2 regions of the Microbacterium sp. NRRL B-14842 genome follow, and region 2 is predicted to be linked to the other one. Evidence: predicted binding sites of a transcription regulator. Region 2 holds the regulator's gene; the other holds the start of a gene.

Region 1 (4,194 bases), on a different contig from region 2:
CGGCGGGCTTGTCGCCGCCCCCGTCCGACGGCTCCGCATCGGGCGTGCTGCTGCAGCCCGCGATGATGAGGGCGGAGGCGCTGACCAGCGCGATCCCGGCGAAGATCCTCGCGCTGCGCGAGCCCTTCAGTGCGTTCATGATGCTCCCTTGCGTAAACGAACGTGGATGATGACCACAGTCGGGTGCTCTAACACTAGGGCGTGCGCCCCGCGCGCAGGAGGGGCAAGTATCTCGGTGCGTTAACGATCCAGGGCCGCCGTTTCGGGGCGCGGGCAGGACCGATCAGAGCGCCGCGGCGCGGGTGGCACGACGGCCGCGACGCGCGGCGAGGAGCAGATCGACGACGAAGACCGCGATCGCGACCCACACCAGGAGGAACCCGATCCAGCGCTCCGGCGGCATCGGCTCGTGCAGCACGACGACCCCGATCACGAACTGCAGGACCGGGGTGAGGAACTGCAGCATCCCGATGATCGTGAGGTCGACGCGACGCGTGCCGGCCGCGAACAGCAGCAGGGGGACAGCCGTGGCCACCCCCGCGAAGGCGAGCAGCACGGCGTGCGGCCAGCCCGCGGTCCCCATCGTCAGGCCGACGGGCGTCGTCGCCACGACCACGAGCTGCACCACCGCGATGGGGATCAGCCAGAACGACTCGAGCGTCAACCCGCTGACCGCGTCGACGGCAGGGCCGATCTTCTTCTTGATGAGCCCGTACAGACCGAAGGAAGCGGTGAGGGTCAGGGCGATCCAGGGGACGTGGCCGTACGCCACGATGATGACGACGACCGCGACGGCCGCGATCCCGACCGCCGCCCACTGCAGACGGCGGAGGCGCTCCTTGAGGACGAAGACGCCGAGCAGCACGGTGGTGATCGGGTTGATGAAGTAGCCGAGCGCCGTCTCCACCACGTGCTCGCTCAACGTGCCGAGGACGAAGACCTGCCAGTTGACGTAGATGAGCAGGCCGGCGAGGGCCGTCCACCCGAGCAGTCGCGGACTCCGGACGATCGCGAGGAAGGCGGGCCATCCCCTCGTGACGGTGAGCAGCAGAAGACAGAAGACGAAGGAGAGCAGCACCCGCCAGGCGACCACCTCCCACGGCCCGGTGGGCTGCAGCAGGAGGAAGTAGAGCGGCAGCACGCCCCACAGGAGGTATGCGCTCCCGGCGTAGGCGACGCCCGCCGTCCGGGTGGCGCGGGTCGTCTCGGGGGTCACCGCACAACCCTATGCCCGCGAGGACGAGGGCCGCGCCGCTCCGGACGCGGAAGAGGGCCCGGATGCCGAAGCATCCGGGCCCTCTTCGGACCGGGTTCCCGTCCGCCGTGCAGAGGGAACCGAGTGTGCGATCAGCGGACGACGACCGCCAGGACGTCGCGAGCCGACAGGACGAGGAACTCGTCCGCGCCGAACTTCACCTCGGTGCCGCCGTACTTGCTGTAGAGCACGCGGTCGCCGACGGCGACGTCGAGCGGAACGCGGTTGCCGTTGTCGTCGATGCGGCCGGGGCCGACCGCCACGACCTCGCCCTCCTGGGGCTTCTCCTTGGCGGTGTCGGGGATGACCAGGCCACTCGCGGTGGTCTGCTCGGCCTCGACCTGCTTGATGACGATGCGGTCCTCGAGCGGCTTGATGGAAACCGACACGGTCTACCTCTTCTTTCTTGACGCTGACACGAAAGACTCGTTCGCACTCTCAACCCGAGAGTGCTAATGCCAGTGTAGGCGGTCGGCTGGCACTCATGCAATGCGAGTGCCAACCCGGGTCACACGTCACGCGGGTCCTAGGCTGGGAGGGTGGAGATGTCCGAGCTGCGCGCCCTGCTGACCCCCGCCGGCCTCGAGCTGCTCGACGCGCTCCGGCCGGTCACCTCCACCGCCGAGGCGGCCGCAGCCGTCTCCCGACTGCGTGCTGCGGGACACTCCGCCGACCTCGTCTCCGCCGTCGTCGGGCAGGCGCACCTGCGCGCCAGGGCCGCGGCGAAGTTCGGCCCCTTCGCCGCCCGCATGCTGTTCACCCGCGCGGGCCTCGAGCAGGCCACCCGCCTCGGCGTGGCCGCCCGCCACGCCCAGCGGATCCGCCGAGCCGGCCTCACGAGCGTCGCGGACCTCGGCTGCGGGATCGGCGGCGACGCCCTCGCGTTCGCCGGCGCGGGACTGGCGGTGCACGCGGTGGACGCCGACGAGGTGACCGCGGCCCTCGCCGCCTACAACCTCGCCCCGTTCGGCGACGACGCCACCGTCCGGCACGCCACGGCGGAGGACGCGCTCGGAGAGCCGGTCCCCGGCCAGGCGATCTGGATGGATCCCGCCCGCCGCACCTCCGGACACAGCGAGACCCGGCGCGTCTCCGCCGACGACTACTCGCCGTCCCTCGACTGGGCGTTCGCCGTCGCCGCGCAGCGCCCCACCGGGATCAAGCTCGGCCCCGCCCACGACCGCGACGCCCTGCCCGCGGACGCGGAGACGCAGTGGGTGAGCGCCGACGGCAGCGTCGTGGAGCTCGTCGTCTGGTCCAGGGAGCTGGCCAGGGAAGGGGTCCGGCGCTCGGCCCTGGTGATCCGCGGCGAGCGCTCGCACGAGCTCACCGGCCCTGCCGATGCCGAGGACGCTCCGGTCCGACCGCTCGGGGCCTTCCTCCACGAGCCGGACGGCGCCGTCATCCGGGCGCGCCTCATCGGCGACGTCGCCCGCAGCCTCGATGCGGGGATGCTCGACCCGCGCATCGCCTACCTCACCTCCGATGCCGCGCTGACGAGCCCGTTCGTGCAGTCCTTCCGCGTCCGGGAGACGCTGCCGATCACGCCGAAGACGATCAACGCGGCCCTGAAGACGCACGGCATCGGCCGCATCGAGATCAAGAAGCGCGGGGTCGACGTCGACCCCGCGGCCTTCCGGCGCAAGCTGACCCTGCGCGGCGACGCCGAGGCGACCCTGATCCTCGCCCGCTTCGGCGATCAGCGACGCGCGATCCTCGCCGACCGGGTGCCCGCCGCGGACTGAGAGCGATCAGTCGTCCGGGTCGCGGCCAGGGATGTCGACGCGGATCGGATCCCCCGGCGGCCCGGTGGTCACGAGATACGACTCGCCCGTCGCCTCGTCGACCACGGCCGGGCCCGAGGTCACCGTGAGGTACGGCATCTGCCAGCGGGTGAAGGCCACCTCGACCACGGACGCCGACAGCAGCTCTCCCGTCTCCTGATCCACGTCGAGGAGCTGCACGCGCAGCCCGGACTGGAGCGCCTCGTCGAGGGTGGCGCACTGCCGCGAACCGTCGGCGTCGACGATCAGGCAGCGCTGGGCGGGGCCGGTCGTCGTACGGCGGTCGCCCAGCCACACCGGCTGCTCGCGGAACGAGCCGAGGAGGGTGAGGTTGAGGTCATAGCCGTCGCGGATGAGTTCCTTCACCCTCGGGCGCTGCTCCTCCCCGAACTGGGCGAAGAGCGTGGAGCTTCCGCCCCACCGCTGGATGCTCACCATCGGCTCGTCCGCGGTGGAGAACAGCATCACCGCCGTCACGCTGTCGGTGGAGAACGAGTCCTCGTCGTCACCGGCATCGGAGGCCGCCACGGGGAGCGCGGCGTACAGGCCCGGCCCCAGCTCCTCCTCCGCTGCCAGACAGGTGGATTGGGAGTCCTCACCCACGTCGAGGATCAGGCACCGGGTGGCCCCGTCATCCTGCGTGGCGAACCAGGCGAGGGCGCCCTCCGCCTCCGCCACCGGACGCACGGAGCCGGGGTCGTAGTCCTCCCCGGCGAGTTCGATCCGTCGCTGCTCCTGCGTCTCGGTCAAGGGGAACGCCTCCGACCGCGGGGCGAACAGCGCCCACCCCGCCCCGACGCCGATCGCCAGGAGGGCCGCTGCCGCCACGAGCACCGGCACGACTCCGCGCGCCCGCATCGGCGCGCCCGTCTCGACGGGTGCGGGTGGTGCTCCGGCCGCGGCGAGCGGCGATGCGTCGGAAGCCGGCGGCGGATCGGACTCCCGACCCTCGTCTTCCGCCACCGGGAGCGCCTCGGAGGCTGTCGTCGGCCGTTCCTCCGCCGGAAGCTCCTGCCGTCGATGCTCCTCCTGGAGCTCGCGCAGGCGCCGGGCACCGGCGGCGTCGAGTCCGCCGTCCCGACCATAGGCCGCGCGCTCCAGTGCTCGGCGCTCCTCCGCCGCAGCGGAGCCCTGGCGGTCAGTCTCCTCCCGCAC
Region 2 (4,194 bases):
GCGATCTCCCCGCTCTACGCGACCCCGGTGTGATGGCGGGACCGCTTCCGCTCGGGGATCCCGCGCCGCCGGACGGGCGACTCCCTGCCGACCTCCCGATCTCCGCGGAGACGCCGTTCTCCGCCTACCTCCACATCCCGTTCTGCCGGGTGCGCTGCGGCTACTGCGACTTCAACACGTACACGTCCAGCGAGCTCCGCGGGGCGAAGCAGGAGGACTACGCGTCCACCCTCATCGGCGAGATCGCCCTCGCCCGCACCGTGCTGGAGGACGCCGGAGCGCTGCGGCCGATGGACACGGTGTTCTTCGGTGGCGGCACACCCACGCTGCTGCCGGCAGGCGATCTGGCGCGGATGCTGGGAGCGGCCACCGCGGCGTTCGGGCTCGCTCCGGGTGCCGAGGTGACGGTCGAGGCCAATCCCGACACGGTGACGCCGGAGGTCGCGCGCATCCTCGCAGAGGCGGGGGTCACGAGACTCTCCGTCGGCATGCAGTCGGCCGTCCCGCACGTGCTCGCCGCGCTCGATCGGACGCATCGGCCCGAGAACGTGCGCACCGCGGTCGCCGCCGCGAAGGACGCAGGCCTCGCCGTCAGCGTCGACCTCATCTACGGCGCGCCGGGGGAATCGCTCGCGGATTGGGAAGCATCCCTGGACGCCGCGCTCGCCCTGGAGTCCGACCACATCTCCGCGTACGCGCTCATCATCGAAGACGGCACGAAGCTCGCGCGGCAGATCCGTCGTGGCGAGGTGCCGACACCGGACGACGACCTGCAGGCGGACATGTACGAGATGGCGGACGAGCGCCTCGCCGCCGCCGGGTTCGAGTGGTACGAGGTCAGCAACTGGGCCCGCAGCGAAGGGCAGCGGTCGCGGCACAACCTCGCATACTGGCGGGGGAGCGACTGGTGGGGCTTCGGCCCCGGGGCGCACAGCCACGTGGCCGGGCTCCGGTGGTGGAACGTCAAGCACCCGGCGGCCTACGCACAGCGGCTGGCCGCCTCATCCTCGCCGGCGGCAGGTCGCGAACGTCCCGACCAGGAGGCGCAGACGCTCGAGCGCATCCTCCTCCTCAGCCGCATCCGCGAAGGGATCGCGGTGACGGACGTCCCGGAGCGGAACAGGGACCGCGTCGCCGGGCTCATCGCCGACGGCCTGATCGATGCGCCGGCGGCGATCCGCGGTCGCGTGCAGCTCACGCTGCGCGGTCGCCTCCTCGCCGACGCGGTGGTGCGTGAGCTGACGGACTGAGCGACGCCGCCCGGGCCGTCCCGCCTTCGGAGAACTCCCGATCGCAGGAGGTAGGATTGGCACTCAGGGCGGCAGAGTGCCAGCACCCGGTCGGCGGGAAGGGGAACCCATGGTCACAGAGCGAGGGCTGCAGGTTCTCCGCGCGATCGTGCAGGACTACGTCGAGACGCACGAGCCCGTGGGCAGCCGTTCCATCGTCGACCGCCATTCCTTCGGCGTCTCGGCCGCGACGATCCGCAACGACATGGCGCAGCTGGAGGACGAAGAGCTGATCACGGCTCCGCACACGTCGTCCGGGCGCGTCCCCACGGACAAGGGCTACCGGGTGTTCGTGAATCACCTCGCCCAGCTCCGACCGCTCTCCACCGCGCAGCGCTCGGCCATCGAGTCGTTCCTCGCCGATCCGGCCGACCTCGACGATCTGATGGTCCGTACTGTCCGCGTGCTCACGCAACTCACCGGACAGGTCGCGCTGGCCCAGTACCCGTCGTTCGCGCGGGCCCACGTGACGCACGTCGAACTCGTGACGCTCGCTCCCAACCGGCTCCTCACGGTCCTGGTCACGGACGCCGGCGGGGTATCACAGCGGATCACCGCGCTGCCGGACACGATCGACGAAGCGGACCTCGCGGTGCTGCGCGCTCGACTGTCCGCCCTCATCACCGGGCAGGCGATCGCGGCGGCTTCCGACCGCCTGCAGGCACTCCTCGCCACGGAGGAGACCCCCCAGGACCGCGTTCTCCGCGCCGTCGCCGGAGTCGTGATCGACGAGCTCGGCGGCTTCCGGCAGGAGCGGCTCGTGATGGCGGGCGCGGCGACCCTGGCGCGACGGGAACAGGACTTCCGCGGCAGCATCCATCCCCTCCTCGAGGCCATCGAGGAGCAGGTCACGCTGCTGCGGCTGATGAGCGAGATGGTGCCGGACGAGCACGGCCTCGCGGCGAGCATCGGCACCGAGAACGCCTCCTTCGGGCTCGGCGAGGCGTCGATCGTGGCCAGCAACTACGCGGCACCCTCGGGGACCGCGCGGGTCGGTGTCATGGGACCGACCCGGATGGACTATCCGAGCAACCTCGCAGCGGCACGGGCGGTCGCCCGCTACCTGTCGCGGATGCTCGACGACGACGAGGCCGGCCGCTGAGGCGGCCCCACGGAAAACACGCGCAGAAAGGCGATTGTGGCGGACCACTACGAGGTTCTCGGGGTGTCCCGGGACGCTTCCACCGACGAGATCAAGAAGGCGTATCGGCGCCTGGCACGGCAGCTCCACCCGGACGTGAACCCGGGCGAGGAGGCCGCAGAGAAGTTCAAGCTGGTCACGCACGCCTACGACGTGCTCAGCGACGAGGAGTCGCGCCGCCGCTACGACATGGGCGGCGGTGACGGCGCGAACAACTTCGGCGGCGGCTTCGGCGGCTTCGGCGACATCTTCGAGACGTTCTTCGGCGCGTCCCAGGGCGGCGGCCGCGGCGCTCGTCCGCGGTCACGACGGGAGCGCGGGCAGGATGCCCTCGTCCGGGTCACACTCGACCTGGGGGACGTGGTCTTCGGTGCGCACCGCGACATCGAGGTGGACACGGCTGTGCTCTGCGAGACCTGTCAGGGCTCGTGCTGCCAGGAGGGCACGTCGCCCGTCACCTGCGACATCTGCGGTGGCACCGGCCACGTGCAGCGTCAGGTGCGCAGTCTGCTCGGCAACGTCGTCACCTCTCAGCCCTGCGGCACCTGCGAGGGCTACGGCACGACCATCCCGTACCCCTGCGGCACCTGCGGCGGTCAGGGACGCGTCCGGTCGCGCCGCACGGTGTCCCTCGACATCCCGGCGGGCGTCGAGACCGGCCTGCGGCTGCAGCTCCCGGGTTCCGGCGAGGTCGGACGCGCCGGTGGCCCGAACGGCGACCTGTACGTCGAGGTGACGGTCAACCCGCACCCCGCGTTCAGCCGCGACGGCGACGACCTGCTCGCCACGCTCGAGGTGTCCATGACCGACGCCATCCTGGGCACCGAGACCTCGATCGAGGGGCTCGACGGGGAGGTCGACCTGGAGATCCGCGCGGGCGTGCAGTCCGGCGACGTGCTGACCATCAAGGGACGGGGCATCACGCCGCTGCGCGGCACCCAGCGTGGCGATCTCCGCGTCGGTGTGCAGGTGGTCACCCCCACCAAGCTCGACTCCGCGCAGCGCAAGCTCATCGAGGACTTCGCGAAGAAGAACAAGGCGCCGGGCCCGCAGCTCGCGCAGTTCCAGCAGGGCCTGTTCTCCAAGCTGCGCGACCGGTTCCGTACTCACTGATCGTGGCGCTGCACTTCCTCGTCGAGTCCGCGGGCGACGCCGCGGTGGGCGGTCTCGTGTCGCTGACGGGCGCCGAGGCCAAGCATGCGGCCGTCGTCCGGCGGCTGCGCGTCGGCGAGACGGTCACCGTCGGCGACGGTCGAGGCGTCTGGCTGACCGGCGTCGCCGAGGAGGTGTCACCGTCGCGCGTCGATGTCCGGATCGCCGAGCGCGTCGAGCACGAGCCGGCGACTCCGCGTCTCGTGCTCGTGCAGGCGCTCGCGAAGGGCGACCGCGACGAGCTCGCGGTGCAGGCGGCATGTGAACTGGGCGTCGACGAGATCGTGCCGTGGCAGGCGAGCCGGAGTGTGTCGCGCTGGGAGGGGCCGAAGGCGGTGAAGGGACGCGAGCGCTGGGCGACGATCGTCCGCGAGGCGGCCAAGCAGGCGCACCGGACCTGGGTGCCCGAGGTGGCCGCCCCCGAGTCGACCGCACAGCTTGCGGCGCGCGCGGCGACGCAGCGGGTGCTGCTGCTCGACCCGACCGCTCCGGCCCGGCTCTCCACGCTCGTTCCCGACGACCGTGACCTCGTGCTCGTGGTGGGTCCGGAGGGCGGGATCGCTCCGGAGGAGCTCGAGAAGCTCGCGGCGGCCGGCGCTGAGCGCGTCCTGC

What was found. The regulator HrcA, encoded in region 2, represses chaperone genes, less so after heat shock. The targets are predictions, from matches to a motif close to TTNGCACTCGNNNNNNNCGAGTGCNAA.
Region 1: the regulator HrcA is predicted to act here: its motif matches at 1,731-1,757, upstream of groES (co-chaperone GroES).

Annotation. Positions count from the first base shown of each region.
Region 1 is NZ_JBFLUM010000060.1:9,389-13,582, forward strand. Features, by position in the region: gene AB1285_RS23740 (ABC transporter substrate-binding protein) at 1-139, opposite strand, end outside; gene rarD (EamA family transporter RarD) at 284-1,216, opposite strand; gene groES (co-chaperone GroES) at 1,348-1,644, opposite strand; gene AB1285_RS23755 (THUMP-like domain-containing protein) at 1,795-3,000, shown strand; gene AB1285_RS23760 (hypothetical protein) at 3,007-4,194, opposite strand; gene AB1285_RS23765 (hypothetical protein) at 4,178-4,194, opposite strand, start outside.
Region 2 is NZ_JBFLUM010000001.1:1,159,651-1,163,844, forward strand. Features, by position in the region: gene AB1285_RS05815 (DUF1990 family protein) at 1-33, shown strand, start outside; gene hemW (radical SAM family heme chaperone HemW) at 33-1,250, shown strand; gene hrcA (heat-inducible transcriptional repressor HrcA) at 1,360-2,391, shown strand; gene dnaJ (molecular chaperone DnaJ) at 2,428-3,543, shown strand; gene AB1285_RS05835 (16S rRNA (uracil(1498)-N(3))-methyltransferase) at 3,546-4,194, shown strand, end outside.